Regions from separate parts of the Arthrobacter sp. MDT2-16 genome, predicted to be linked through region 2. Evidence: predicted binding sites of a transcription regulator. Region 2 holds the regulator's gene; each other region holds the start of a gene.

The links. Region 2 encodes LexA, which represses DNA repair genes until DNA is damaged. Its sites were predicted from a motif close to TCGAACANNTGTTCGA; they were not measured.
Region 1: the regulator LexA is predicted to act here: its motif matches at 6,551-6,566, upstream of ACX80N_RS00995 (HNH endonuclease signature motif containing protein).
Region 3: the regulator LexA is predicted to act here: its motif matches at 3,112-3,127, upstream of ruvA (Holliday junction branch migration protein RuvA).

Annotation. Positions count from the first base shown of each region.
Region 1 covers NZ_JBTNDP010000001.1:209,710-219,630, reverse strand. Annotated here, with positions in the region: gene ACX80N_RS01045 (NAD(P)/FAD-dependent oxidoreductase) at 1-28, opposite strand, end outside; gene ACX80N_RS01040 (helix-turn-helix domain-containing protein) at 120-704, shown strand; gene ACX80N_RS01035 (type 1 glutamine amidotransferase domain-containing protein) at 838-1,404, shown strand; gene ACX80N_RS01030 (ATP-dependent DNA ligase) at 1,498-2,547, shown strand; gene ACX80N_RS01025 (DUF2797 domain-containing protein) at 2,598-3,542, shown strand; gene ACX80N_RS01020 (hypothetical protein) at 3,577-3,807, shown strand; gene ACX80N_RS01015 (FAS1-like dehydratase domain-containing protein) at 3,887-4,336, shown strand; gene ACX80N_RS01010 (MaoC family dehydratase) at 4,339-4,779, shown strand; gene ACX80N_RS01005 (UDP-N-acetylmuramate dehydrogenase) at 4,776-5,867, shown strand; gene ACX80N_RS01000 (hypothetical protein) at 5,976-6,404, opposite strand; gene ACX80N_RS00995 (HNH endonuclease signature motif containing protein) at 6,578-8,497, shown strand; gene ACX80N_RS00990 (DUF6194 family protein) at 8,523-9,023, opposite strand; gene asd (aspartate-semialdehyde dehydrogenase) at 9,128-9,921, opposite strand, start outside.
Region 2 covers NZ_JBTNDP010000009.1:34,984-44,904, forward strand. Annotated here, with positions in the region: gene ACX80N_RS15020 (MFS transporter) at 1-1,158, opposite strand, end outside; gene ACX80N_RS15025 (SseB family protein) at 1,188-2,054, opposite strand; gene priA (bifunctional 1-(5-phosphoribosyl)-5-((5-phosphoribosylamino)methylideneamino)imidazole-4-carboxamide isomerase/phosphoribosylanthranilate isomerase PriA) at 2,051-2,809, opposite strand; gene ACX80N_RS15035 (hypothetical protein) at 2,876-3,034, opposite strand; gene hisH (imidazole glycerol phosphate synthase subunit HisH) at 3,039-3,677, opposite strand; gene hisB (imidazoleglycerol-phosphate dehydratase HisB) at 3,674-4,291, opposite strand; gene ACX80N_RS15050 (histidinol-phosphate transaminase) at 4,438-5,532, opposite strand; gene ACX80N_RS15055 (LysM peptidoglycan-binding domain-containing protein) at 5,639-6,154, opposite strand; gene lexA (transcriptional repressor LexA) at 6,468-7,244, shown strand; gene ACX80N_RS15065 (ATP-dependent DNA helicase) at 7,340-9,421, opposite strand; gene hflX (GTPase HflX) at 9,414-9,921, opposite strand, start outside.
Region 3 covers NZ_JBTNDP010000005.1:77,926-87,846, reverse strand. Annotated here, with positions in the region: gene ACX80N_RS10470 (MurT ligase domain-containing protein) at 1-685, opposite strand, end outside; gene pdxT (pyridoxal 5'-phosphate synthase glutaminase subunit PdxT) at 798-1,607, shown strand; gene ACX80N_RS10460 (YebC/PmpR family DNA-binding transcriptional regulator) at 1,610-2,368, shown strand; gene ruvC (crossover junction endodeoxyribonuclease RuvC) at 2,411-2,980, shown strand; gene ruvA (Holliday junction branch migration protein RuvA) at 3,178-3,807, shown strand; gene ruvB (Holliday junction branch migration DNA helicase RuvB) at 3,804-4,919, shown strand; gene yajC (preprotein translocase subunit YajC) at 5,022-5,579, shown strand; gene secD (protein translocase subunit SecD) at 5,663-7,528, shown strand; gene secF (protein translocase subunit SecF) at 7,525-8,523, shown strand; gene ACX80N_RS10425 (RelA/SpoT family protein) at 8,679-9,921, shown strand, end outside.

The DNA of each region.
Region 1 (9,921 bases), on a different contig from region 2:
CCTGCACGGGTCGGTTGGAAAATGTCATGGTCGGATCCTTTCTCTTCTGCTGATGGATCCAGCATCGAGAAGATTCCGAGCGATGGCAAACTTTCTTGCTGGTATGGCAAACTAGACGCATGACTTCGAATCTGGACGCCGTCCTCGATGCCGTCGGCCCCCGACTCCGCGCCCTCCGTGCCCAGCGCAACCTGACACTCGGGGAGGTTTCCGCGGCATCGGGCGTATCGGTCAGCACGCTCTCCCGGCTGGAATCGGGACAGCGGCGCCCCAATCTCGAGCTCCTGCTGCCCATCGCCCAGTTGTACGGCGTCCCGCTCGACGATCTCGTCGGCGCACCGCCCACCGGTGATCCCCGTGTCCATCTGCGCCCCATCACGCACCACGGGATGACGGCCATCCCCCTGACACGGCGCCCCGGCGGGGTGCAGGCATACAAGATGGTGCTCGCGGGGGACGCGCGCGGCACGGAGCCCGAACCGCAGGTGCACGAGGGCTACGAATGGCTCTACATCCTGGATGGCTCGCTGCGGCTCGTGCTCGCCGACAACGACTTCGTGCTCGGCCCCGGCGAGGCAGCCGAGTTCGACACCCGGACCCCTCACTGGTTCGCCAGCGCGGACGGGAAGCCGGTCGAGCTCATCAGCCTCTTCGGTCAGCAGGGCGAGAGGATGCATGTACGGGCACGGCCGAAGCGGTTGTGAGGGCGGCCGTGACGGGCCACCGTAGTGGACCACTCCGGCGGGCCCGAACGGCATTAGTCAGCTTGCTTATCGTTTGGCTGGTTCCTAGGCTGGAAGCGGTACGACACGCACGCTCTACGCAAGGGAGAACAGCATGTCCGAACACGACATCTCAGGCAAGAAGGTCGCATTCCTGCTCACGGACGGAGTCGAGCAGATAGAGCTCACGAGTCCCTGGAACGCGGTGAAGGAGGCCGGTGGGGTCCCCACGCTCGTCTCGCCCAAGACCGGGACGCTGCAGGGCTTCGACGGTATCGATAAGGGCGAGACGTTCGAGGTGGACCTCGCGGTCGCCGACGCGAACGCCGACGACTACGACGCCCTCGTCCTGCCGGGCGGGGTGGTGAACGCCGACTTCATCCGGGTCGACAAGGATGCCCAGGCCTTCACCCGGGCCTTCTTCGAGCAGCACAAGCCCGTGGCCTCCATCTGCCACGGACCCTGGCTGCTCATCGAGGCCGGGGTGGTCAGCGGCCGTGACCTGACCTCGTACCACACGCTCGCCACCGATCTGAAGAACGCCGGAGCCAACTGGAGCGACGAGGAGGTCGTCGTCGACCAGGGTCTCGTCACGAGTCGCCACCCGGGCGACCTCGAGGCCTTCAACGACAAGCTGCTCGAGGAGATCGCCGAAGGCCCGCACGAGGGCCAGACGGCCTAGGCGCAGCGGCGGGGCTGCGGTCCGGGCTGTCTCATCGCATCCCGGGTCGCGACCGCGTAGCCAACCACCCTGCCGGTACGGCACGATCAGGACATGACCGACCTCCCGTTCCCCGTCCAGCCGATGCTCGCGAAGGCGGTCGACGCCGTACCCGAACCCGATAGCACCCCTGGCGGTCTGCTGTACGAACCGAAGTGGGACGGATTCCGGGCAATCGTGAAGATCGAGGACGGCACCTGCGAGATCGGCAGCCGCGGCTCCAAGATGCTGACCCGGTACTTCCCCGAACTCGTCGAGGCCCTGCTGGAGAACCTGCCGGCACGCTGCGTCGTGGACGGGGAGATCGTGGTGCGCCGGGGCGAACCCGGCGCGGAACGCCTGGACTGGGAGGCGCTGTCCCAGCGCATCCATCCGGCCGAGAGCCGGGTACGCCTCCTGGCCGGCCAGACGCCGTCGTCGTTCGTGGCCTTCGACCTGCTCGCCACCGGTGACGACGACCTGACGGGCCTCCCCTTCAGCGAGCGGCGCAGGGCGCTCGCCGTGCTCGGGAAGTCCTTCTCGGCGCCGGTGCACTTGTCGCAGGTCACGCCCGATGTCGCGCTGGCGCGCCGCTGGCTCGTCGAGTTCGAGGGCGCCGGCCTCGACGGCGTGGTCGCGAAACCGCTGGCGGCGCCGTACGAGCCGAACAAGCGGCGCATGCTCAAGGTCAAGCACCACCGCAGCGCCGACACCGTGGTGCTCGGGTACCGCGTGCACAAGTCCGGCAGGGGTGTCGGGTCGCTGCTGCTCGGCCTGTACGACGACGACGGCGAGCTGCGCAACGTCGGCGGCATCTCGGCGTTCCCGGACGCGCGGCGCCTGGAGCTCGTCGAGGAACTCGATGCCGATGTGATGAGGAACGACGACGGCGAACCCGAGCTCGGCGAGACCGACCGCAGCCGTTTCGCCTCCGCGAGGGACGTGTCCTACATCCGTCTGTATCCCCGCCGGGTGGTCGAGGTGCGGTACGACCAGATGGAGGGCAGCCGGTTCCGGCACACCGTCCAGTTCGACCGGTGGCGGCCTGACCGGGAGGCCCGCTCGTGCACCTTCGAGCAGCTGGAGATCCCGGCGGCCTACGACCTCAGCGAAGTGCTCGCCTGAGGTCGGGTGCCCGGACCGATAGTGGGGGTGGCCGCGCCTAGGCTTGCACCGTGACCTCCACCTACCTCTGCAGCGGTGTGACCTGGCACGGCACCGAGCCTGTCCTGGTCCTCCGCGAGGTGCCTTCGGAGCCTGCCGGCGATGCACCCGATGGGGAGCTCGGCCTGCGCGACGTCTCCCTCGCATCGGGCTCCCGGCTCGGCTTCGAGGTGGTCGCCACCGGGCGCTACTGCCTGGGCTTCCATCGCGTCCACGGGCGGGACGACCGCACCTGGGTGCCGTGCGTGGACCAGGCACCGGCTGCACGGAGCCACCAGTGCGGACGGTGCTTCGCCCAGGACGACGTCCGCTTCATGCACGACATCCACCGGTCCGGTATCGCCCCCGCAGGGCTGAAGCGCTACCTCGACCAGCCCCACTGGTTGTATGTCGCGACCTTCGCGGACGGTTCAACGAAGGTCGGTACCGCCTCGGACCCCAGGAAGCGCGGGCGGCTCGTGGAGCAGGGCGCGGTGGTGGCACAGTTCGTCGCGCATGCCGACGACGGGCGGGTGGTACGCATCCTCGAGGACGAGGTCACCCGGAGCGTGGGTCTCCCGCAGGCCGTGCGCTCAGCGACGAAGGCCGCCTCCCTGTGTGCGCCCCTGCCGCTGGCGCAGCTCGAGCGGATCAACGACGGCTTCGCCCTGGCGAGCAGGGGACTGCTGCAGGGCGGCGTGGACGTCGAGGGCTTCGAAGTGGTGCACGAGGAGTTCGAGCCGCCGTCGTCCTGGTCCGCGGTGCTGCGCTACGGCGGCCTGCAGCCCTACCCGGAACCGCTGGAGCGGGGGCAGCACGGGTTCGTTCTCCGTGAGGTCCTCGGCTCCTCGGCGATCGTCGCGATCGACGGCACGGATCTCCTCTTCGTCGCCGATCTCGCCCAGCTCAAGGGCAGGCGTCTGCAGTTCGGCGACTTCAGCACGCGTGTCCCCGCCGTCCAGGAGGCGCTGTTCTGAGCAGCTTCCCTCGCCGCGGCAGTAGAATCGGACAATGCTGAATACGCCCTGGGAGACCGGCTCGGACCTGTACCGCAAGCTGGTGGTCTCCGCACTGGTGACCACGGCGATCGGCATCCTCGTCGCGGTCGTCGGGGCCGCCACCGACCAGGGCGCACTCGTGTTCACCGGCATCCCGGTCATCGTGGTCGGGATGGTGTGCCACCTGGCGGGCATGGTGGTCCGCTCGCGTGACGTCCGGCGCCGCATCAAGGACCAGCGCTGACCCCCTGCCGGCCCTCGGCGTGCCCCGCCGCCCCATCCGACTGTCCCAGTACCCCTACGCCGCTTCCCACGGAGGATCCATGACCATCGACCCAGACCTGCAGGGCCGCAGCTACGCCGCGGGAGAGCCCTATGCCGTGGGTCGCGAGGCCATCCGGGACTTCGCCCGGGCCGTCAAGGCGACCCATCCCGCGCACTACGACGTCGAAGCCGCGGCAGCGCTCGGCCACGCCGACCTGGTGGCGCCGCCCACCTTCGCCATCATCATCGCCCAGCGCGCCGACGCGCAGCTCATCAATGATCCGAGCGCCGGCATCGACTTCACGCGGGTGGTCCATGCGGACCAGCGATTCATCCATCATCGCCCGATCATCGCGGGCGACCAGCTCGTCGCCGAACTGCACGTGGACCAGGTGCGGGCCATGGGCGGGGGAGCGATGATCACGACGCGCGCCGAGATCTCCACCATCGACGGCGAGCGCGCCGCCACGACCACCTCGTCCATCCTCGTTCGCGGAGAGGAGCAGTAGCCATGGCAGTATCGACCACCACCCTCGAGGTGGGGCAGCAGATCGGCTCGTCCACCATCGGGATCACCCGGCAGGACCTGGTGCGCTACGCAGGGGCGTCGGGAGACTTCAATCCGATCCACTGGAACCAGGCCTTCGCCGAGGGCGTAGGGCTTCCCGGCGTCATCGCCCACGGCATGTTCACCATGGGTGCCGCGGTCCAGCTCGTGACCGACTGGATCGGCGACCCGGCCGCCGTCGTCGACTACCAGACGCGCTTCACCAAGCCCGTCATCGTCGAGGACACCACAGCGCAGCCCGGCGAGCCGGGTGCAGTCGTCGAGGTGACGGGAGTCGTCGGGGCAGTGGACGCGGAGGCGTCCACCGCACGCATCGACCTCACAGTGACGTTCGCGGGGCAGAAAGTCCTCGTGAAAGCCCAGGCCGTGGTGAGGCTGCGATGACCGCACCTGTGACCGGTACCCGGTTGGCCGACCTGACGACCGCGCGCGTCGGAGGCCCTGCGCACAAGCTCGTCGGGGCATCGACCGAGCAGGGCATCATCGAGGCCGTCCGTGCCGCCGATGGCGCGGGGGAGCCACTGCTCATCATCAGCGGCGGCTCCAACCTGCTGATCGGTGACGACGGCTTCGACGGCACCGTGGTGCGCATCGCATCCACGGGCTTCACGGTCAACGACGACGACGCCACCTGTGGCGGCGTCATGGTCAACGTCCAAGCCGGGCACGACTGGGACGACCTCGTCCGCTACACCGTGATGCACGCGTTCTCGGGGCTCGAGGCGCTCTCGGGCATCCCGGGTTCCACAGGAGCCACTCCCGTGCAGAATGTCGGTGCCTACGGTGCCGATGTCTCCCAGACCATCGCCACGGTGCGGACGTTCGACCGCGAGACCGACAGGATCAAGAGCTTCACCAACTTCGAGCTGAAGTTCGGCTACCGGGACTCCCTCCTGAAGCGCACCACGGTGGACGGCTCGCCGCGCTACGTAGTGCTGTCGGTCGAGTTCCAGCTCGGACTGGGTCGTCTGAGCAAGCCCATCCGCTATGCGGAACTCGCGCGGGCCCTGGGCGTCGAGGTGGGCGCACGGGCCTACGCCAACGACGTGCGGCGCGAGGTGCTGAAGCTGCGCCGGGGGAAGGGCATGGTGCTCGACGCGGCCGATCCGGACACCCGCAGCACCGGCTCCTTCTTCACCAACCCGATCGTCCCGCAGGCCGTTGCGGACAGCCTGCCGGTCGACGCCCCCCGGTACCCCTCCGGTACCGAGGGGCACGTGAAGCTCAGTGCCGCGTGGCTGATCGAGCATGCCGGGTTCTCGAAGGGCTACGGGCTCGGGGACGACGACGCGCACACTGCGGCGGGTGGCAGGGCGTCCCTGTCGACGAAGCACACGCTTGCCGTCACCAACAGGGGAGAAGCCTCGACGTCGGATCTCCTCTCGGTCGCGCGGCTGGTGCGGGACGGTGTGGAGAACGCGTTCGGCATTCGCCTGGAGCCGGAACCGCTGCTCATCGGCTGCGTCCTGTAGGTCCCCGGAGTCTGTCGTCCCCCTGCGAGCGGGTGAGCGACAGCGGTCCTCCTGGGTCGGTTGCGGGTGCGACGGTCCTTGGTCGCCGGCCGTCCCACGCCCGCGCTCCTAGAGCGCGGGTGACCTGCGGGCCTGCTCGGCGGCAGCGCGCGTCAGCACGACGTCGTGCCAGCTGTCCTCGCGCTCGACGAGTCGGCGTGAACACAGCCACTGGGCAAGGCGCGAGGCCACGCTGATCTGTGCGAGCCGATCATGGAAGTCCGGGAGGAGCTGTGGGACGGCGAGGAAGTCCGGGAGGGCATGGAGCAGATCCCGCGCACCCATGACCTGGGCATAGGGGCTCTCGGTCCCGAACTGCCGCTCCAGGGCGAGCAACTCCTGCTCGGCGTCGGTCAGCCTGACTGCGGCGACCTGCTCGAGGTAGTCGCGGAGGTGGGTCTGGACGCGCTCGTACCGCAGCAGGCTCTCGGGATGCTGCACATGACCGCTCACGGCGAAGAAGCGCCGGAGGATGGTGTCTGCGTTCACGGAATCCATGCGCCCATCCTGCACGGGCCCTCCGACGTTATCGGGTCGAGTCGGGGGATGCCGCGCTTCGGTTGCCCTGTCTGCATGGGGCACGGTTCGGGTGCGTCGATGAAGGACCGGAATTTGTCCACATACGGGTCGGCCTGGCCCCATGGTAGAACGTGTGTTCGATAAGTTCGGGTATGGCTACAGCACCGGTCGAGGACCTCCAGGAAACAGACGTCTCCTTGAGATCTGGTATGTCGGCGAAGTCCGGATCGTCCCTTCGAGCCGCTACATCTCCGACAGCTCGCGGACGCCAGGTGATCGACGCATCTTTGCAGAGCGAGGGATCTGTGGACGCCCAGGCGTCTTCGGAGACTGAGGGGTTTCTAGGGGCAGACGTTCCCCTGGGTTCGGTACGGGCCGCTCTGGTACGGGCGGCCGACCGGCTGATGAGCTCAGGTCGGATACTCTCCACGAGACAGGCGGTGCAGGTTCTCGTGGAGGTCGAGGACATCTCGCGGATCGTCGATCACTTGCAGGTCATCACCGCAGGCATGGCCAGGGACTTCGATCTTGCTTCGGCGGAGCAGCGCCTGGGGTCCAGCTCCCTTCCATCATCGACGGCGCAGGCACCCGAAGGACCAGCGATATCCGCCGCTGACATCGGCGCGGGCTCGGGCGCCACTTCCGGTGAACGACCGGCACAGAGATGTGCCCAGTATCTGCGGGCAAAGCTAGGTATCAGTCGGGCCGAAGCGAAGCGCCGCCTGGTGTTGGCCCAGAATGTCCTGCCCGGTACCTCCGTTTCCGGGGCCTCTCTGGATCCGCCACTGCAGACCCTGAGCATCGCCGTCGGTTCGGGCGAGGTCAGTGGGCGGGCGGCGACGATCATCTGTGCCGCGGTGGACAGGGTCCGCTGCGTCGCCGTCGACGAGCAACTCGTCCAGATGGAACGTCAGCTCACCCTGCAGGCGATCGAGTCCGACGAAGAGGTCCTGCGGTCCGTCACCCGCTACTGGGAGGCAGTGCTCGACCAGGACGGACAGGAACCCACCGAGAAGATCCTGCGCGCCCGGCAGGGTGTGTTCCTTCGGGGCCGACGCCACGGGCTGCACATGCTGGAGATCGGCGCTACGGACGAGCAGTTCGAGCACCTCGCCACGGTCATGAACACCGCCACCAATCCTCGGAGCCCCCGCGATGGCCGGTCCGGCAGCGGGACCCGGCCCGATCATGATGTCTACTTCGCGGGAAACACCACGTCTGCACAGGATCTCGCTGGGAGTGCGGCAAATGCGGGGAGTGGGGCTGGATCAGGTGGATCACCGTCGGTGTACGGCGGACTGGAGGCCGGAACCAGGGCGCAGCGCATGCTCGACGGGCTGGTCGGTGCCTGCCGGATCGCCCTCTCAGGTACGCAACTGCCTGCGACCGGAGGTCACCGGCCCCAGGTCATGGTCACTATCGACTACCGCGACCTCCTAGCCGACCTCACCACCGGTAGCGAAGGCAGCGCAGCCGGCATCGGCAGCGTCAACAGCTCAGTCAGTGCCGGCAGCACTGCCAGCGCCGACAACGCAGGTAGGACCAGTGGCAGAGCTGGCGCTTGGCCAGGAGCCGCGGCTTGGTCCGGGTCTGGGGCCGGCATCAGGTCCAGACCCGGACGTGCTGTCTTCGCCGAGCAGATGAGCACCCGAAGTATCCGACGCCTCGCGTGTGACGCCTACATCATCCCGCTCGTGCTCGGCGGTGACGGACAGGTCCTGGATCTCGGCCGCGCAAACCGCCTGTTCCCGCCCCATCTGCGCCGGGCCCTTGTCGCCCGGGACATCGGGTGCGCGTTCCCCGACTGCACGGTTCCCGCCAGCTGGTGCGAAGCACACCACATCACACCGTGGGCGCACGGCGGCAATACCAGCATCGACAACGGAGTACTGCTCTGCGCCCATCACCACCACACCATCCATCAGGGCCAATGGACGGTCGCGTCCCGCAACGGCATGCCTTGGTTCACCCCTCCACCACACCTCGCCCGACACGGCACCACGGCCCGACGGAACAGATACTGGAACGTCCGGCCCGACGTGCTCACCGCGTCAGGGACGGTGTCGACATGACGCCGACGGACGCCAGATGGCTCACCTACGCGCGACGTTCGACCCGGCGTCGCTCGTCCTCATGGGCGTCGTGCAGGAGTTCCAGCACTGCTGCCCCCACCCGCTGACCAGGATTCACGATCGCAATCCAGCCGAGGTGACCGTAGACCGGGTGAGGCAGGATCGTGTCCACCTCACTGAAGTCGACACCACTGAACCCGACATCGCTGGCGTCGATACCACTGGCGCTGTCTCCACTGGCGTCGACTCCGCTGGCGCTGTCCCTCACCAACTGCCGAGCCTTTGCCGACCCGACGTGGATGTTCAACCGCCACCTGCCCTCCGCATCGAGGTTCGACCGCGTGTCGTCGGGATAGTCCTTGGTGACGATCGTCGCGTAGGGCTGGGTGTGCTGCGGGACGGTTCCGTCCGGAGAGTAGTAGAAGAAGTGGTCACCCCAGGCGATCTGCGGGGCTCCATCACCCTCTCGGGGCGCCACCTCCACCACCCCGTCGAATGCCCTGATCTCGTCGAGGATCTCGTCCATGCGCATGATCCCAGTATCGCCGCCATCCTCCACGACGGAAGAGCAGTGCAGCGCTGCTGTCAGATCATGTCACAGCAACGAAGCGTGCGCCCGGGAGACCCTACCTAGAGGTTCCCGGTGGCGATCATGAGCATGCGCCGGAGTGGCTCGGCCGCACCCCAGAGCAGCTGGTCGCCGACGGTGAAGGCGCTGATGTACTCGGGACCCATCTCGAGTTTGCGGATACGTCCCACCGGGATGTCGAGGGAACCGGTAGCTGCAACAGGGGTGAGGCCTGCAAGCGTCTCCGCCTTCGTGTTCGGGATGACGCGCACCCATTCGTTGTCCGCTGCGATGATCGATTCGATCTCATCGACAGGGAGGTCCTGCGTCAGCTTCAGGGTCAGTGCCTGTGAGTGCGACCTCATGGCCCCCACACGGACGCAGAGACCGTCGAAGGGGATACGGGTGTCGGTCCCGAGAATCTTGTTGGTCTCCGCTCCGGCCTTCCACTCCTCCTTCGACTGGCCGTTGCCGAGGTCGCTGTCGATCCAGGGGATGACGGAGCCGGCCAGGGGGACACCGAACTGGGAGGCCTCGAGGCTCGGGTGACGCTGCTTGGCGAGGATGGCCCGGTCGATGTCGAGGATCGCCGACGCCGGGTCGTCGAGGTTCATGGCGACGGTCCCGTGGAGCGCACCGAACTGGTTCAGGAGTTCGCGCATATGACGTGCTCCACCACCCGACGCCGCCTGGTAGGTCATCGAGGTGCCCCACTCCACCAGCCCGTTGCGGAAGAGCCCGCCCAGACCCATGAGCATGCACGAGACCGTGCAGTTGCCGCCGATGAAGTCCCGCACGCCGTTCGCGAGGCCGGCATCGATGGCGGACCGGTTGACGGGATCCAGCACGATCACGC
Region 2 (9,921 bases):
GACACCCGCCAGGGGTGCCCCGAGCGCCACGCCGGAGGTCAGCGCCGAGCCGTACCATCCCATCGCCTCACCCCTCCTGTCCTCGGCCACCAGATCGGCGACCTTCTCCGATGCCGCCGAGAGGACCGGGGCGCAGAGCAGGCCCGGCGGGATCGAGAGCAGCGCCAGCGACAGCGTCGAGTCGGCGAAGCCCATGGGCAGCGTCAGCAGCGCCATGCCGAGCAGGAGGAGCGACGGCGGGACCGGCCGGTGCAGGGCACCGTAGACGAGGCCTCCCACCACCGAGGCGGCGCACCACGCCACGAAGACGAGCCCGAGCTGATCCTCCTTGCCCGCGAGTTCGAGCGCCGCCACGATGCCCACCTCGGAGCCCGAGAGGGCGAGCCCGGCCCCTGCGGCGGTCACCATGACCAGGACGAGCGGCACGGTCAGCCACGGGAAGGCCCGGCGCACCCCCCGGCGCAGCATCGAAGCACCGGCGGCCGGGGTCGCGTCGGAGGATCCGATGAGGTCGGCTGCGGCGTCGCCGACGCCGGCCGGTGCGGCTGCCGATACGGTCCCGGCGTCGGGCAGTTGGTCGGAGCGCGTCGGCGGGTTGAACCACATGAGGAAGACACCGGCCGCGGCGGTGGCGAGGCCCACGAGGGTCAGACCGAGCACGGAGGACACCTGGGTGGCCAGGACGATGCCCACGGCCGGCCCGGCCATGAAGACGACCTCCGTGGAGATGGCGTCGAGCGTGAAGGCCGTGCGCCGTCGATCACCGTCGACCAGTACTCCGAGCGCCTGCCGGATCACCGAGAACGCCGGGAGGGTGAAGAGCCCGCCGACGAGGGCGGCGAGGAGCAGCCACTCGTAGGGCAGGTGCGGGGCGACGGACCAGATGGCCGCCTCCGCGATGACGGAGGGGACGAGCGCCCGGCGCAGTCCTGCCTCGTCGATCCGCCGGCCGCGCCACGGGGCACCGACGGCGATACCGATGGTGACGACGGCGGCCACGGCCCCCGCCTCCGCATAGCCGCGATCGAGGGTCTGCACGACGTGCAGGGTCAGGAGCACGCCCGCCGCCGAGTGGGGGAAGCGGGCGATCATCCCGACGATCAGCAGGGTCCGGACGGAGCGGATGCGCAGCAGATCACGGTAGACGGCGAAGTTCACGTGTGTGTCTTTCCTGGCCGACGGATCCGTCAGCGGGTCAGTTTGATGTCGAGCGAGTCGACGCGTTCCACGAAGTCGGTGAGGCCCAGGAGCTTCCCGCGGAAGGACGCGACGGCATCGCGTACCTCCTGCGGCGACAACCCTCCGCGGAGCTGCAGGTCCATGCGCAGCTCCGGACCGGGACCCCCACCGGAGGCAATAGTACCGTCGGCCGTACGCGTGAGGACGCCTGCGGCGGGTCGCAGGGCTACTGCGAGCACGTCCTGCTCCCCGCGCGCCGCCGTCTCCACCAGCGCAGCCAGTGCGGGGTCCTCGTAGGACGGCGTCCACCGGATCTGTCGGGCGAGGGCCCACACAGCGGGACGGCGGACCACGACGGTCAGGTCCGCGCCCGGGTCCAGCACCATCAGCTCGGCGTCCTCCGCCGCGGCGGCGAGGGCGGCGCGTGCCGCGTACGCCGCGACGGGGCGGGCGTCCGGGTGCCAGCGCTCGAGGGCGCGGGTGGACGAGAAGACCGGCAGGGCCCTGCGCCCGTCCGGCGCGGTGAGCGTGACGAGTGCCATCTCCGCTTCCTTGTCGGACTGCACACCGGAGACCCCCTCCCCCGGCTGCGCGAGCCGGGCGACGATGGGGATGAAGACCCGCGCGGTCGTGAGGGCGCTGAACACAGCCCTCTCGCGGGGCCCCGGCTGATCCACCGATCGGTCGGGAGCACCGAGCAGCCCGGCGACGGCGGCAGCCAGTGCGGGGTCGGCTGTGCCGTCGTCGTCGTCGAACGCGTGCAGGGGGTTGTCCGGCCCGGACAGGTCGCGGCCCGCCCACGCCTGCCCGGCGGAGTCGGCGGTATTGCCCGCGAGGGCCGCCGCGATGTGCGCGGGAAGCTGCCGTCCGGTCACGCGTCCGTGGCGGGCAGTCCCGCCACGTCGAGGGCCTGCGGCAGGGTGAACGCTCCCGCGTAGAGTGCCTTGCCGACGATCGCGCCCTCGAGGCCGGAGGGCACGAGTTCGCGGAGCGCCGCGACGTCGTCGAGGCTCGAGATCCCGCCCGACGCCACGACCGGTCGCGTGGTCCTCGCGAGGACCTCCTGGAGCAGCGCGATGTTCGGGCCCCTGAGGGTTCCGTCCTTTGTCACGTCCGTGACCACGTAGCGTGCGCAGCCCGCGTCCTCGAGGCGCTGCAGGACTTCCCAGAGGTCACCGCCGTCCTCCGTCCAGCCGCGCGCGGCGAGGGTGGTGCCGCGGACGTCGAGCCCGACGGCGACGGCGTCGCCGTACCGGGCGATGGCCAGTTCGGTCCACTCGGGGTTCTCGAGCGCAGCCGTGCCGAGGTTGACGCGCGTGGCGCCGAGCTCGAGGGCTGCGTCGAGTGTCGCGTCGTCCCGGATGCCTCCGGAGAGTTCGACCTTGATGTCGAGGTGGCGGACCACGCGCTCGAGCAGGTCCCGGTTGGAGCCCCGGCCGAAGGCGGCGTCCAGGTCCACGAGGTGCACCCACTCCGCGCCGGCCTCCTGCCAGGCGAGAGCGGCGTCGAGCGGGTCGCCGTACCCGGTCTCGCTGCCGGCCTCGCCCTGCACCAGGCGCACGGCCTGGCCGTCGGCGACGTCGACGGCGGGGAGGAGTTCGAGCGTGGGCGATTCGGCGAAGGGGCTCATGGTCTGCTTTCGTACGGGCTGTCGGGCCTGGTCGGTCGAGCGGGTCGGTCGGGGCGGGTGTGGCGGCTAGTCGCCGGGAAGCGTGAACAGGTAGGCGGCCAGGAGCGAGAGTCCCGCCAGCACGAGGAAGGCGATCCAGACCCAGCGGGGGAAGTCCTGGCTGCGCAGGGAGAAGGCACCTCCGATGAGGACACCGGCGGCGCCCATGAGCACGAGGCTCAGCACGGCCTCACCGCATCCCCTCGATCCAGTTCCGCAGCAGCTGCGCGCCGGCGTCGCCCGATTTCTCGGGGTGGAACTGCGTGGCGCTGAGCGGCCCGTTCTCGACGGCCGCGATGAAGGGGGTACCGTGCTCGGCCCAGGTGACCTGCGGGGGCTTCATGGCCGGCTGGGTGACGTCGAAACGCCAGTCCTGGACGCCGTAGGAGTGCACGAAGTAGAAGCGCTCGTCCCCGATGCCGTCGAACAGGACGGTGTCCTCGGGCGCCTGGACGGTGTTCCAGCCCATGTGCGGCACGACGTCGGCCTGGAGCCGCTCCACCGTACCGGGCCATTCACCCATGCCGGGGGTGCGGACGCCGTGCTCCACGCCCTCGTCGAAGAGCACCTGCAGTCCCACGCAGATCCCGAGGACGGGCCTGCCGCCGGCCACGCGCCTGCCGATCATACGGAGGGCGTCGACGTCCTTGAGCCCCTTCATGACGGCGGCGAACGCGCCGACACCGGGCACGAGCAGGCCGTCGGCGTTGAGGACGTCGTCGGGCTCTGCGCTCAGCACGACGTCGGCGCCGACGTGCTCCAGGGCGCGGACGACGGAGCGGACGTTGCCCGAGCCGTAGTCGAGCACCGTGACGGTGCGCGCACTCATAGCGTCCCCTTCGTGGACGGGATGCCCTCGACGCGCGGGTCGGGCTCCACCGCTGCACGCAGGGCACGGGCCAGTGCCTTGAACTGGGCCTCGACGATGTGGTGCGGGTCGCGGCCGGCGAGGACGGTGACGTGGAGGCAGATCCCGGCGTGCAGGGCCAGGGCCTCGAACACGTGGCGCGTGAGCGATCCGGTGAAGTGGCCGCCGATCAGGTGGTACTCCTGGCCCGCCGGCTCCCCGCCGTGCACGAGGAACGGGCGACCCGAGATGTCGACGACGGCGTTGGCCAGGGCCTCGTCGAGCGGCACCGTGGCCTCGCCGAAGCGCCGGATCCCGGCCTTGGTCCCGAGGGCGCTCCGGAGCGCCTCGCCGATCGCGATGGCGGTGTCCTCGACGGTGTGGTGGACATCGATGTGCGTGTCGCCCGAGGACCTGATGGTCAGGTCGATCAGCGAGTGCTTCGACAGCGCTGTGAGCATGTGGTCGTAGAAGGGGACGGTGGTGTCGATCGAGGACACCCCGGTGCCGTCGAGGTCCAGCTCGACGAGGACGCTGGACTCGCTCGTGACGCGCTCGATCCGGGCGGTGCGGCCGCGGGCGGCATCAACTGTCATTGCATTCCTTCGGTGCGCTGCCGGTCATCGGCGCGCGGATCGACATTCGTCTGGTGGCGGGAGGTGGTGCACGGCGACGGGCCGTGTGCGTCCACTGCCCCTCAAGTCTAGGAGATGCGACGGCGGCGCAGCTCGGTCCTCGGGGGCTACAGCAACTTCTCCAACGCCGAGAGGAACACCGTGGTCTCCTCTTCTGTTCCCGCGGTCACGCGCAGGGACCCCGGGATCCCGACGTCCCGGATGAGGACACCTGCTTCCAGGAGCCCCTCCCAGACCCGGTGCGGGTCCTCGAGGCCCGAGAAGAAGACGAAGTTGGAGTCCGACGGCGCGGGGCGGAGCCCCAGACGCACGAGTTCGCGCACGATGCGGTCCCGCTGCACCTTGATGGCCTCGACGTTCGAGAGCAGGGTCTCCGCGTGCGTCAGCGCCGCATTGGCGGCCGCCTGGGTGATCGCGGACAGGTGGTACGGCAGGCGCACCAGCCGGAGCGCGTCGGCGACCTCCGGGGCTGCCGCGAGGTAGCCGATCCTCGCGCCCGCGAGAGCGAAGGCCTTGCTCATGGTGCGGGAGACGAGCAGGCGCGGGCGCCCCGGCAGCAGGGTCAGCGCGCTCGGCGTCCCCGTCTGCGCGAATTCCCCGTAGGCCTCGTCGACGATGATGACAGCGCGGGCGGCCTCGCCGGCCTCATAGGCGGCCTCGATGACGTCGAGGCCGAGCGCGGTCCCGGTGGGGTTGTTCGGCGAGCACAGGAACACGATGTTCGACCCGGACTCGCGCACCGCGCGGGCCGTGCTCTCCGGCGTCATGGCGTACGCGGCCCCGCGCTCCGCCGTCACGTAGCGCGTCCCGGTGCCGCTGGCCAGCAGCGGGTACATGGAGTAGGTGGGAGGGAACCCGAGCGCCGTCCGTCCGGGCCCGCCGAACGCCTGCAGCACCTGCTGCAGCACCTCGTTCGATCCGTTGGCCGCCCACAGCTGGTCCGGGGTGAGGCCATGGCCGAGGTAGTCCGCCAGGTTCTTGCGGAGCTCGGTGAACTCGCGGTCCGGATACCGGTTCAGGCCCTGCGTGGCCTCCGCGACGGCGTCGACGATGGCGGCATGCACGTCAGCCGGCACGCCGTGCGTGTTCTCGTTGACATTGAGCAGGATCGGCACGTCCAGCTGCGGGGCCCCGTACGGGTGCAGGCCCACGAGGTCATCGCGCAGGGGCAGGTTCGCTAGGGCGTCGACGGAGGAAGGCACTCGACAAGTTTAAGGGATGCCCCCTTCCGCCGGTAATCGCGCTCGATTCGGTCGGTCCGATGGGACCATCCGGTCGGGGTTCCGGCCGGGGACCTCGCCTTCGGTGCTATCCCCCGACGGGTACCGCGATGCTCTGCCCGGCCTGGACCACCGAGCCGCGGAGGTTGTTGAGCTCGACCATCTCCGCCACGACGTCCCGGGGATCGCGATCGGGGGCGTGGCGCAGCGCGAGGTCCCACAGTGACTCCCCCGCCGCGACGCTGACCTCGACGGTCGCGGACGATTCCGGCAGGGACTCGCCCGCCTGCGCCTGGGAGGTGAGGAAGGCACCGAGGAGGATGAGCGCCGCCACGCCCAGCGCGATGGGCAGACCGACCAGCAGCAGCCGTCCGCGGCGCGTCAGGGTGAGGGGACGCTCCGGGTTCCGCTCCTCGAGCCGCCCTGCGACCGGGCCGGCGATCCGCTCCGTACTCCGCTCCGTACTCCGCTGCGTGGAGGTACGGAGCCGCGTCGGCCGGATGCGACCCGCGGGGACCGCGCGGAAGGGCACTTCCGGGCGGCCGGGTGTCAGCGCCCACAGCGCCGTGCTGCCCTGCAGAACTCGTGCTTCAGCCATTGCCAAGCCTCTTTTCCTTCGAATAGCCGTTCCGGGCTGGACGCCCGTTTCGAACGGATGTTCTAATTAACTCGAACTCAGTTCTAGCACTCACCGACGACCGTTGTCGAGACTCGCTCGAACATATGTTTGAAAAGCATGCAGGCCTGCCCTAGCGTGATCAGGACAGGGCATCACCGGCCTCTGCCGCTGCTGAGCGGCAGGCAGGCCGTCGATGCACCTCAGACAATCACCCGCCACCGACACAATGGATTCCGCCGCAGCGGAATGCCGGTGGTGGGCTCCACGGGATCTGCGGTCCCAGGCGAAAGGCAGAACAGTGGCGGAACCAACACCGGCAGTCCGGCAGGAATCGAACATCGCCGACGTCCCCGGCGACGCCGTTCCGATCACCGCGGGCCGGGGCCGCCCGCGGGGCCGCTCGGTGTCCAAGGGACTGACCGCACGTCAGCTGACCATCCTCGAGACGATCCAGCGCTCGATCGCGGACAAGGGCTACCCGCCGTCCATGCGGGAGATCGGTGACACCGTGGGTCTGGCGAGCCTGTCGAGCGTGACGCATCAGCTGTCCCAGCTCGAACGGCTCGGCTATCTCCGGCGCGACCCCAAGCGCCCCCGCGCCATGGAGGTCCTGCTGCCGCTGACGTTGCCCGCCGAGGCGCCGGCGGGTCCCGACGGGTCGCCGGAGCGGAAGACCTCGGCGGAGCACCGGGTCGCGGTGGACACCGCGCTGGTCCCACTGGTCGGCCGTATCGCCGCTGGTGGCCCGATCCTCGCCGATCAGGTGGTCGAGGACGTCATGCCCCTGCCCCGACAGCTCGTGGGCCACGGCGACCTGTTCATGCTCAGGGTCTCCGGCGACTCGATGGTCGACGCCGCCATCTGCGACGGCGACTGGGTGGTGGTCCGCAAGCAGCAGAGCGCCCAGAACGGGGACATCGTCGCAGCGCTGCTCGATGACGAGGCCACGGTGAAGACGTTCCGTCAACGGGACGGACACACGTGGCTGCTGCCCCAGAACACGCGCTACGAGCCCATCCTCGGCGACCACGCCAGCATCATGGGCAAGGTCGTCTCGGTGATGCGCGCACTGTAGGCGCCCCGCTCTCCGCCCGAGGGGCGCCTACAGTCCGGTGACTGCGGCGCCCCTCGTGGTTGGGTGCCCGGACCTGCCGGGGCCGGGCCGGGCCGTCAGCGGGTGGAGAGCCGCTCCAGGATCCCGGTGACGGTGGCCCTGTCCGTGGTCGCCCAGAAGGGCGGTAGCGCAGCCCGGAGGAACCCGCCGTAGCGAGCCGTCGCGAGGCGGCTGTCAAGGACCGCGACGACGCCCCGATCGCCTCCCGACCGGATCAGGCGGCCGGCGCCCTGTGCGAGGCGGATCGCGGCATGCGTCGCGGAGACACTCATGAAGCCATTGCCGCCGTTGCGGGCCACGGCCCGTGTCCGCGCCGTCATGAGCGGATCGTCCGGCCGCGGGAACGGGATGCGGTCGATCACCACCAGGCGGCACGAGGCGCCCGGCACATCCACGCCCTGCCAGAGGGACATGGTGCCGAACAGGCAGGTGTCCGGCTCATCAGCGAACTGCGTGACCAGGGCGTTGAGGGAGGACTCCCCCTGGCAGAGGATCTCGAAGTCGACCTGGGGGCGCAGCGCCTCCGCCGCCTCCTCGGCAGCCCGCTTGGAGGAGAAGAGTCCCAGGGCTCCCCCGCGGGATGCCCGGAGCAGGGTCAGCAGTTCTGCCAGCTGCGCGTCGGACGTGCCGCGTTCGGGCTTCGGCAGGTCCTTCGCCACGTACAGCACGCCCTGCCGCGGGTAGTCGAACGGGCTGCCGACGTCGACGCCGGTCCAGGCCGGCGCGCCGGGGCCGCTGAGGCCCAGCGATCCCGCGACGGGTCCGAACTCGGCACCGATCGCGAGCGTCGCGGAGGTGAGCACCACGGTGTGGTCCTCGAAGAGGCCCTCCCGCAGGCGCGCCGCCACCGAGAGCGGCGCCACGTTCAGCGTCGCGGGCGCACTCTCATCCGGCTGCGCGTAGCCGGATCCGGGCGTGAAGGTGCTCGGCCGGGACGCCCAGACCACCTCATCGAGGTCTGCGGCCGCGAGGATCCGCTCGGCGAGGTCGAACACCAGGGTGACGCGGGAGCGTGCAACCTGCCGCCCGCCGTCGACGTCGGCCTCCGACTTGCCGTCCGTCTTCGTGTCGGAGAGCGCGGCGCGTGCGGCGTCCCGGACCTGCGCGAGGGATTCCTCGAGGTCGTCGGGGAGGCCGCCCGGCAGGAGCCCGGAGGGCACGAGTTCGGAGGCCGCCTCGAAGGCGGACGCCGCGGTGTCGAGGGCTGCGGTGCCGATCGAGGCGTGGCGGCGGAGGGCGGTCGCGGCGGCGCTCACCATGGAGGCGGAGAGCTGTCCGGAGACCGCCCCGGTCACGCGGTCGTGGAGTTCGTGCGCCTCGTCGATCACGACGACGTCGTACTCGGGCAGGACGGCCAGCCCCTCGAACGCGCTGATGGCGAGCATCGCGTGGTTCGTGATGATGATGTCAGCGTCCGCGGCAGCGGCGCGCGCCTTCTCGCTGAAGCACTCCTGGGCCATCGGGCAGCGGGCGGCGCCCAGGCACTCCATGCTGGAGACCGACACCTGCCGCCACGCGCGGTCGCTGACACCGGGGACGAGGTCGTCGCGGTCGCCCGTGTCCGTGTCCTCCGCCCACTCGCGCAGCCGGACCACCTCCCTGCCGAGTGCCGACGCGGGGCCTCCCCCGCCGAGGGCCGGGGAGGGGTGCGGTGCTGCGTCCTCGCCGAGGCTGAAGAGGGCGTCGGGGGCGTCCTCCTCGGGGAAGCCTCCGCCGGTCTTGTGCAGGCACACGTAGTTGGAACGGCCCTTGAGGAGCGCGACGTCGACGGGGCGCGCGAGAGCGGGTTTCACGGCATCGAGGAGGCGTGGCAGGTCACGGCCCACGATCTGGGCCTGGAGGGCGAGCGTCGCCGTCGAGACCACGGACGGGCGGTCACTGTCCATGGCGTGGGCGATCAGGGGGACCAGGTACGCCAGGGACTTCCCCGTGCCGGTGCCGGCCTGGACCAGCAGGTGGTCGCCCGAGCGGATGGCCTCGCTGACCTGCCGCACCATCTCGTGCTGGCCGGCGCGCATCTCGCCGCCCATGGCCGCCACGGCGGCGTCGAGCAGTTCCAGTGCCTGACGGGCTTCGGCGGAGTGGCGCGCCGGGTCCGACGCCGCGACGACGGCGCCGGATCGGGTGCTGTCACCCATGCCGGAGGTACGGCTCCAGATCGGCTGCCAGTCCCTCGCGGACCATCACCTCGAGGCGGGTGCCCTCGTCGACATGCTCGAGGCCGAGGATCTCCACGTCCTCCTGGTGCAGGCGGCTGAGGACCTCGCCGCGCTCGTAGGGCACCAGCAGGTCCAGCTTCACGCCGGGACGCGGGATGTTCGTGCTGATGAGCTGCTTCAGTTCCGTCATGCCGGCACCGGTGCGCGCGGAGACGACGACGGAGCGCGGCTCGCGCTGCCGCAGCCGCTCGATGACGAACGGGTCGGCGGCGTCGGCCTTGTTGAAGACCACGATCTCGGGCACCTTGCGGGCATCGACCTCGGTCAGGACGGTGCGGACCGCAGCGAGCTGGCCCTCCGGGTCCGGGTGCGAGACGTCGACGACGTGCAGGATCAGGTCCGCGTCCGCGACCTCCTCCAGCGTCGAGCGGAATGCCTCGACCAGCTGGGTGGGCAGCGACCGGACGAAGCCGACGGTG
Region 3 (9,921 bases), on a different contig from region 2:
CCGCGTTGCCGTCGACGGAACGGAGGACGACGTCGGCTGGCAGCGCCGACGCGGGGGCGATCCCCTCGGCGCCGCGCAGCTCGTCGTCGTTCGGGAACGTGCTCCGCAGCGAGGCGTCGAGGCCGAAGTAGACGACGTCTGCGGTCGTGATGGACGCGGCCAGGCCCGCGACGCGGGGGTCCTCCCGGTTCAGGACGACCGTCCCCGTGGTGGCGAGTGCGATGCGCTCGAGCAGGCGCGTGGTGGCGTCGATCTCGCCGAAGCGGTCGAGCTGGTCGCGGAGGACATTGAGGAGCAGGGAGTACCGCGGCGGCACGAGCTTCACGAAGTGCACGGCGTGCGCCTCGTCGAGCTCGAGGACGGCGACGTCGGCTTCGAGCCGCCCGCGCCAGTCGACCTCGCCCAGGAGGGCTGCCGCGACACCGCGCGTGAAGTTGCTGCCGGTGCGGTTCGTGAACACCGTCAGGCCCTGGCCCTCGAGCAGTTCCACCACCATCTTGGTGGTGGTGGTCTTGCCGTTCGTTCCGCTGACGACGACGACGCCGCGGGGGAGAGTGGACAGCGCGCGGCCCATGAAGCCGGGGTCGAGGCGCTCGACCACGAGGCCCGGGAATGCGGAGCCGCCGCCGCGCAGGCGGGAGGCGACGCGCACGGCCTTGCCCACGAGAACTGGAAGGGGATTCATGCCAACAAATTATCGCAGGCGCGTCGGGGTTCCCGGGACGCGGCGGCGAGGCGCTGCTCACGCGAGACCGTTCGACGCCGGCTCCGGCGCTGCCACGGCCTAGAATCGAGGCATGACCTCCCCGTCCTCGGCGCCGTTCCCCGTGCCCGGCGCCCTGTCCGTCGCCCTGTCCGACGCCGCTCCGACCGTCGCCCCGGAGACCGCCGGATCCGCCGGTCGCACGCCCCGCACAGGCCGCGACGTCGTCGTCGGCGTACTCGCGGTGCAGGGCGACGTGCGGGAGCACATCGCGACCGTCGAGTCTCTCGGCGCGCGCGCCGTGCCCGTCCGGCGCGCCTCGGAGCTCGCAGCGATCGACGGCCTGATCCTCCCGGGCGGAGAATCGACCACGATGGACAAGCTGACGCGGACCTTCGGGCTGGCGGAACCGCTGCGCGGCTTGATCGACGGGGGGCTGCCGGTCTACGGATCCTGCGCGGGCATGATCTTGCTCTCCGACGTGATCGCCGATCCCTCGACCGACCGGCACGGCAATCCGCAGCAGACGCTCGGCGGCCTCGACATCGTGGTGCGGCGCAACGCCTTCGGCCGCCAGCGCGAGTCCTTCGAGGCGGATCTCGCGTTCGCCGGCCTCGCGGCAACCGGCCCCGCTGCAGGAGATGATCCCGTGCGGGCCGTCTTCATCCGCGCGCCATGGGTGGAGAAGGTGGGGGCCGACGTCGAGGTGCTCGCGCAGGTGCCCGCCGCCGAGACGCCGCAGGCCGGCCCGTCCGATGCCGCACCGGGAGCCGACTTGGAGCCGGTCGCTAGAATTGTCGCAGTGCGTTCAGGGAACCTGCTGGCCACGAGTTTCCACCCGGAAGTGACGGGGGAGCGGCGGGTCCACGAACTCTTTATCCGGATGATCAGAGGAGAAGCGTAAGCATGTCGGGGCACTCCAAGTGGGCAACAACCAAGCACAAGAAGGCTGCGATCGACGCCAAGCGCGCGAAGTCCTTCGCGAAGCTGATCAAGAACATCGAGGTCGCGGCACGGGCCGGCGGCGCCGACGTCGCGGGTAACCCGGGACTCGAGCTGGCCGTCTCCAAGGCCAAGAAGACCTCCGTGCCCATCGACAACATCAACCGCGCCGTCAAGCGCGGCGCCGGCCTGCTCGGCGAGGCCGTGGACTACCAGACCATCATGTACGAGGCGCGGGGCCCCCAGGGTTCGGCCCTGCTGATCGAGTGCCTGACGGACAACAAGAACCGTGCCGCCTCGGAGGTGCGCCTCGGGATCTCCCGCAACGGCGGCACGATCGCCGATCCCGGCTCGGTGTCGTACCTGTTCGCCCGCAAGGGCGTCGTGACGCTCCCGAAGAACGGCCTCACCGAGGACGAACTGCTCATGTCCGTCCTCGACGCCGGCGCGGACGAGGTCAAGGAATCGTCGGACACGTTCGAGATCGTCTCCGAGCCGCAGGACCTCCGGGCCGTGGTCGCCGCGCTCGACGAGAGCAGTATCGAGTACGAGACCGACGACGTCGAGTTCGTGCCGTCCATGCAGGTGGACCTGGATGCCGAGGGTGCCCGGAAGTTCCTCAAGCTCGTGGACGCCCTCGAGGAGCTCGACGACGTCCAGAACGTCTACTCGAACGCGCACCTGCCGGACGAGGTCCTGGCCGAGCTCGAGAACGACGACTGACATCGCCCACCTCCCTACCCACCCCGCCCGCCCGGTGACGCCGTGACCTACCGCGTGATGGGGGTGGACCCCGGCCTGACCCGCTGCGGGCTCGCCGTCGTCGACATCGAACCCAACCGGCGCTCCACGCTCGTCGCGGTCGGGGTGGTCGGTACGGAGGCGGGCAGGAGCCTCGACGAACGGCTCCTGGTGATCTCCGAGGCCGTGGACTCGTGGCTGGACCTGCACCAGCCGCAGGTCCTCGCCGTGGAACGCGTCTTCAGCCAGCTCAACGTCAGCACCGTCATGGGAACCGCCCAGGCCTCCGGCGTCGTGATCGTCTCCGCCGCGCGGCGTGGCATCCCGGTGGCCCTCCACACCCCCACCGAGGTGAAGGCCGCCGTCACCGGCAACGGACAGGCGGACAAGGTCGCCGTCACAAAGATGGTCACGAAGATCCTCCGGCTCGAGACGGCCCCGCGGCCGGCCGACGCCGCCGACGCCCTGGCCCTCGCGATCACGCACGCGTGGCGCAGGGGAGTGGCAGTGCAGGGCGCGGCGGCATCGGGGGGATCCGTCACCCCGGCGCAGCGCATCTGGGCCGAGGCCGAGGCGCGGGCGCGACGCCGCTGAGCGGGGCCCGTCGGCCGACGTCCTGACGCCCGGTGATGCCGCTCCGTCCGACACCCGGCTGCCGCCTCGCGCTGCGCACCCGGCGGTGTGGCGACTCGATCGATCGGCGGATCACCGGTATCTTTGACGATTAGAACGTATGTTCGACGCCGGTGACCGCCCGGACGTCCCCGTCAGCACCTGCACTGGAGCCCTTCATGATCAGTTCCCTGCGCGGAACAGTGACCCACGTGGGCCTGCACTCCGCCGTCCTCGACGTCAACGGCTTCGGTATGCAGGTCCAGGCGACACCGCAGACCCTCGCGGCTCTGCGCGTCGGCGAGCAGGCCTCGATCGCCACCGCGATGATCGTCCGCGAGGACTCCATGACGCTCTTCGGCTTCGAGGACGCGGACCAGCGGGAGGTCTTCGAGACGCTCCTGGCCGTCAGCGGCGTCGGCCCCCGCCTGGCCCTCGCCGTCCTCGCCGTCCACACGCCGGAGGCCATCCGCATCGCGGCGTCGTCCGGCGATGACAAGGCCTTCAGCAAGGTGCCCGGCATCGGCCCGAAGGGTGCCCGCCGGATCGTGCTCGAGCTCGCCGGGAAGCTCGTCCCGCTCGAGTCGAAGCCCGGCGTTCCCGCGCAGACCTGGCAGGGGCAGGTCCTCACCGCCATGATGGGCCTCGGCTGGTCCGAGAAGGATGCCGGCGCCGCGATCGACGCCGCCGTCGCCGACGCGCCCGACGTGGCCGCGACGGGTGACGTCGGGCAGATCCTGAAGCTGACGCTGCGCCGGCTCGGTCAGGACGGCGCCCGCAGCTCGGCACGCACGAGGGTCGGCTCATGACGGACAAGCAACCCCAGGAGGCACCGCTCGTCGCGCCGGCCGCCGACCCCGAGGACCGCGCCATCGAGGCCGCCCTCCGGCCGAAGAACCTCGACGACTTCGTGGGACAGAAGAGGGTCCGGAGGCAGCTCTCGCTCGTCCTGGAGGCCTCGCGCCTCCGCGGCCGCAGCGCCGACCACGTCCTGCTCTCCGGGCCTCCCGGCCTCGGCAAGACCACCCTCGCCATGATCATCGCAGCCGAGATGAACGCTCCGCTGCGCATCTCCTCGGGACCCGCGATCCAGCACGCGGGCGACCTCGCCGCCATCCTCTCCTCCCTGACCGACGGCGAGGTGCTCTTCCTCGACGAGATCCACCGCATGTCCCGGCCGGCCGAGGAGATGCTCTACATGGCCATGGAGGACTTCCGCGTCGACATCATCGTCGGCAAGGGTCCCGGCGCCACGGCGATCCCGCTCGAGCTGCCGCCTTTCACCCTCGTGGGCGCGACCACCCGCGCCGGGCTGCTGCCCGGTCCCCTCCGGGACCGCTTCGGCTTCACCGGGCACCTCGAGTTCTACTCCACGGAGGAACTCGAACTGGTGCTCCGCCGCTCGGCGATGCTCATGGACATGAAGGTGAACTCCGCGGCGTTCGCCGAGATCGCGAGCCGGTCCCGGGGGACGCCGCGTATCGCCAACCGCCTGCTGCGCCGCGTCCGGGACTGGGCGCTCGTGCACGGAGTGGACCTCATCGATGCCCGCTCGGCGAGTGCTGCGCTGGACATGTACGAGGTGGACGCCCGCGGACTCGACCGCCTGGACCGTTCCGTGCTCACCGCGCTCATCACGAAGTTCAACGGCGGGCCGGTGGGACTCTCGACGCTGGCGATCGCCGTCGGCGAGGAGCCGGAGACCGTCGAGACCGTCGCCGAGCCCTATCTGGTCCGCGAGGGACTGCTCGGACGGACGCCGCGCGGCAGGATCGCGACGGCTGCCGCCTGGAAGCACCTCGGCCTCGAGATGCCCCAGAACGCCGCCGCGGCGATGCCGGAGGACCTGTTCTCGGTGGCGCCGGAACCGCTGCTCGACGCCGAATCAGGCCTTGACAGCTGGGCGCAGACCGACTCCTGACGCGCGGAACGTCCAGCATTCCCCCCTACACTGGTGTGGACAGAAGTGGGCCAGGGCACAGGCGTGCCCCCCACCACACCCAGTCCCAGGAACGGATTCCCAGTGCTTGCACACGTAGTCGCCCAGACAGCCACCGGAGATGCCCCTCCCTTCGACATCTTCTCCCTCCTGCTGCCGCTGGCACTGGCGTTCCTGATCTTCACCATGTTCCGCAGGCAGCGCAAGACGCAGCAGCAGGTGAAGGAGATGCGCACGCAGATGGAGCCCGGCACGGAGGTCATGACGCAGTTCGGGCTCTACGGCACGATCGTCTCGATCGACCAGGAGAACAACAAGGCCGTCCTCGAGCTCTCTCCGGGCAACCTGGCGACGGTCCACACGCAGGCCCTGTCCAAGGTGGTCCAGCAGGACACCGCGGCCGTCGTCGACCCGGCCGTCGAGCCCGCCGTCGACGGTGCCTCCGTGCCCGACGACGCGTCCTCGATCAGCGACGACCGCATCGACCGCACGCCGTCCACTGGGTCCACCGCGGCGTCGGCACCCACGGCGGGCGGCACGGAGACCCCGGAGGAGACCCTCGGGCGCCTCGACCGTGAGGCCGTCCAGGAGAACCGCGACGCGCGGGACCCCCGCGACCCCAAAGCGACCCCCGACAACTAGCATTCCGTAGGGCCGGTCATCACGCCGCGCCCGTCAGAATCAATCCGGCGCAGCAGCCGCGCCACTGAATAAGGACATCCATCATGCCTCGTACCGGTCCCGGGACGGCAGCCAAGCGGACACTTGTCTGGCTGGGCGCATTGACAGCACTGCTCGCGATCCTGCTGGGAGCGGGTTCCTACTGGAGCACCGCGAGCTGGAGCCCCCGCCTCGCCCTCGACCTCGAGGGTGGAACGCAGATGATCCTCGCGCCCCGGGTCCAGGACGGCAGCGAGATCACGCCCGAACAGCTCGACCAGGCCGTGGAGATCATCCGCCAGCGTGTGGACGGCTCCGGCGTCGCGGAGGCCGAGATCAACACGCAGTCGGGCCAGAACGTCATCGTGTCCCTTCCCGGCACGCCGGACGCGCAGACGCGCGACCTCATTCAGGCCTCGGCGCAGATGGAGTTCCGCCCCGTCCTCGCCGGAGGGCCGGGTCAGGCCGCGGCTGCAGAGACGCCGACGCCGGACGATCAGCTGCCCAAGCCGGCCGCCGAGCCGCAGAACGCGAGCGATCCGAACTGGATCACACCGGAGCTGTACAAGGAGTTCGAGGCGCTCGACTGCCTCGATCCGGCAGCCCTGGAACCCGCCGAGGAGCCCGCGCCCGCCGACCAGCCCATGGTCGCGTGCGAGCCCGACTCGCAGGGCAAGTACATCCTCGGACCCGTCGAGGTCCCCGGCACGGACATCTCCACCGCGAGCTACGGCCTGCAGCGCGGCGCGCAGGGCCAGTCCCTGAACACCTGGGCCGTCACCATCGACTTCAACGACGAGGGAACCGACACCTTCCGGACCGTCACCGAGCGCCTGTACGCGATCGGCCAGGGCGACCCCCGCAACCAGTTCGCCATCGTGCTCGACGGTCGGATCGTCTCCGCGCCCACCACCAACGCCGTCATCCCCGACGGCAACCCCCAGATCTCGGGCAACTTCACCGAGGAGTCCGCCGCGGCCCTGGCGGAGCAGCTCAAGTACGGCGCGCTCCCCATCAGCTTCGAGATCCAGAGCGAACAGCAGATCTCCGCGACCCTCGGCGCCGACCAGCTGCGCCTCGGCCTGATCGCCGGCCTCATCGGCCTCCTGCTCGTCGCCGTCTACTCGATGTTCCAGTACCGGCTGCTGGGTTTGGTGACCATCGCCTCGCTGGTGGTCGCGGGCATCCTCACCTACCTGGCCATCTGCATCCTCGGCTGGACCGAGAACTACCGGCTGTCCCTCGCCGGCGTCGCCGGGCTCATCGTCGCCATCGGGCAGACCGCGGACTCCTTCATCGTCTACTTCGAGCGCATCCGTGACGAACTGCGCGACGGCCGCGGCCTCGTCTCCGCCGTGGAGAACGGCTGGCGCCGCGCGAAGCGGACCGTGCTCGCGTCCAAGGCCGTGAACCTCCTCGCAGCCCTCGTGCTGTACTTCGTGGCCGTCGGCAACGTGCGCGGGTTCGCCTTCACGCTCGGCCTCACGGCGATCGCCGACCTCGTGGTCGTCTTCCTGTTCACGCACCCGGTCCTGCGTCTGCTGGCCAGGACGAAGTTCTTCGGCGAGGGCCACCCGTGGTCCGGGCTGGACCCCAGCCGCCTCGGTGGCATCCCGCTCTACCGCGGCGCCGGCCGACTGCGCGAGCCGGGCGAGAAGCCCGTCGTCGTCGCCCGCGCCAAGAACAAGGGAGCCACGGCCGAGGCCGAGCGGCGCATGACCATCGCCGAGCGCCGTCGCGCGGAGCAGCAGAAAGCCCTCGCCGGGCGCACCGGGTCCTCGGCCGTCGGATCCTCCGTCGCCCAGGACGCGGAACTCGCCATCGACCGCGCGGAACCCGCCGTCGCCGGGCGCACCGGCTCCCGTGCCGCTCGTACCGGCTCCTCCGTCGCCGGGCGCACCGGTTCCTCCCAGAAAGAGACCAACGAATGAGCCGCACAAGCTTCGCCACGTTCGGCAACGAGCTATACTCGGGAAAGCGCTCCTACCCCTTCGTCGCCAAGCGGAACCTCTGGTTCCTCATCGCAGGCATCGCGCTCCTGATCTCGATCCTCATCCCGGTGGTCAAGGGCGGCTTCAACCTCGGCATCGACTTCCGCGGCGGCTCGGAGTTCACCGTCTCCGCGACGGAGAACACGGACGTCGCCATCGGTGAGCGCGCCGTCACCGACGTCGTCACCGACGCCGTCCCGCGCGTGACCAACATCGCCGCGGACACCATGCGCATCCAGACCGAGCGCCTGTCCGACGACGAGACGCTCAGTGTCCGGGACAACCTCGTCAGCGGGTACGGCGTCGACGAGGACCAGGTGACCTCGAGCTTCGTCGGCCCGACCTGGGGCGAGGACGTCAGCCGTCAGGCCCTGATCGGCTTCGGGGTCTTCGTCTTCCTGGCCGCCGTCCTGATGGCCATCTACTTCCGTACGTGGAAGATGGCCTTGGCCGCGATGGCCGCGCTCGTCGTCGTCATGGTGGTCACGGCCGGCCTGTACTCGCTCAGCGACTTCGAGGTCACGCCGTCGGCGATCATCGGCTTCCTGACCATCCTCAGTTACGCGCTGTACGACACCGTGGTGGTGTTCGACAAGATCCGCGAGAACACCGCGGACATCACCATCTCGACGAAGCGGACCTTCGCCGAGCAGGTGAACCTCGCGGTGAACCAGACGCTCGTGCGGTCGATCAACACCTCGGTGGTGGCCATCCTGCCCGTCGCGTCGATCCTGTTCATCGGCGCGTTCCTGCTGGGTGCCGGCACCCTCCAGGATCTCTCGCTGGCCCTGTTCATCGGGATCATCCTGGGCACGCTGGGCACCATCTTCATCGCCGCCCCCCTGTACGCGGCGCTGCGGCTCAACGAGCCGGAGCTGAGGAAGCAGGAGAAGAAGGTCCTCGCGCGGCGCACGCTCGAGGCGTCGGCCGTCTGACGGCACCCGGCCCGAACCAGCCGTCCTCAGCCGCAGGGGCCCGTACGGGCCCCTGCGGCTTAGGCGCTTCCGGCCCGGCTAGACTTGGAGATGCCGCCTGACGTGCGGCGCAGGCGATCCTCACGGGATCCCGGATCGAGATCGAGGGACTGGACATGGCTGAAGCGGTGAACCCCGGAGGCGATCAGGGTGCTGTGGCGCCGGGCGTCCCCGGACCGGTCGCCACCGATGCCACGCGCTCCGGTCTCGGCCGGGGGCTCGTGCAGCCGGCCTCGCCCACCTCGGCGCCGTCGGCGACGAGCGCCGACCAGGCGGCTCCGGGCCGTCGCGGCCGGACCCGGGCGCGCATCGCCCGGCTGACCGGGCGCGGGTCCTCCGGCTACTCACCGGTGCTCGAGCCGCTGCTGCGCACCGTCCGGGCGAACAACCCGCGCGAGGACCTGGACCTCATCCAGCGGGCCTACCTCGTGGCCGAGCGGAGCCACGAAGGCCAGACGCGCAAGAGCGGCGATCCCTACATCACGCATCCCGTGGCCGTCGCCACGATCCTCGCCGAACTCGGCATGACCGGCACCACCCTCGCGGCGGCACTCCTGCACGACACCGTGGAGGACACCTCGTACACCCTCGAGGAGCTCAAACGCGACTTCGGGCCCGAGGTCGCGATGCTCGTGGACGGCGTCACCAAGCTCGACAAGGTGTCCTTCGGCGACGCCGCGCAGGCCGAGACCGTCCGCAAGATGGTCGTGGCCATGGCGAAGGACATCCGGGTCCTCGTCATCAAGCTCGCCGACCGGCTGCACAACGCCCGTACCTGGCGTTTCGTCTCGCCGGCGTCGTCGGCGAAGAAGGCGAGGGAGACCCTCGAGATCTTCGCGCCGCTCGCGCACCGCCTCGGCATGAACACCATCAAGTGGGAGCTCGAGGATCTATCGTTCGCCGCCTTGCACCCGAAGGTGTACGAGGAGATCGTCCGGATGGTGGGGGACCGGACACCCGAGCGGGAGAAGCACCTCAGCCTCGTCCGCAACCAGATCGATGAGGATCTCCGGGCGGTGAAGATCAAGGCGACGATCACGGGCCGCCCCAAGCACTACTACTCGATCTACCAGAAGATGATCGTCCGGGGCAAGGACTTCGACGACATCCATGACCTCATGGGCGTGCGCGTGCTGGTGGACAGCGTGCGCGACTGCTATGCGACCCTCGGCTCGCTGCACTCCCGCTGGAACCCCCTGCCCGGGCGGTTCAAGGACTACATCGCGATGCCCAAGTTCAACATGTACCAGTCGCTGCACACCACGGTGATCGGACCAGGCGGGAAGCCCGTGGAGATCCAGATCCGTACCCACGACATGCACCGGCGCGCCGAGTACGGCGTGGCCGCGCACTGGAAGT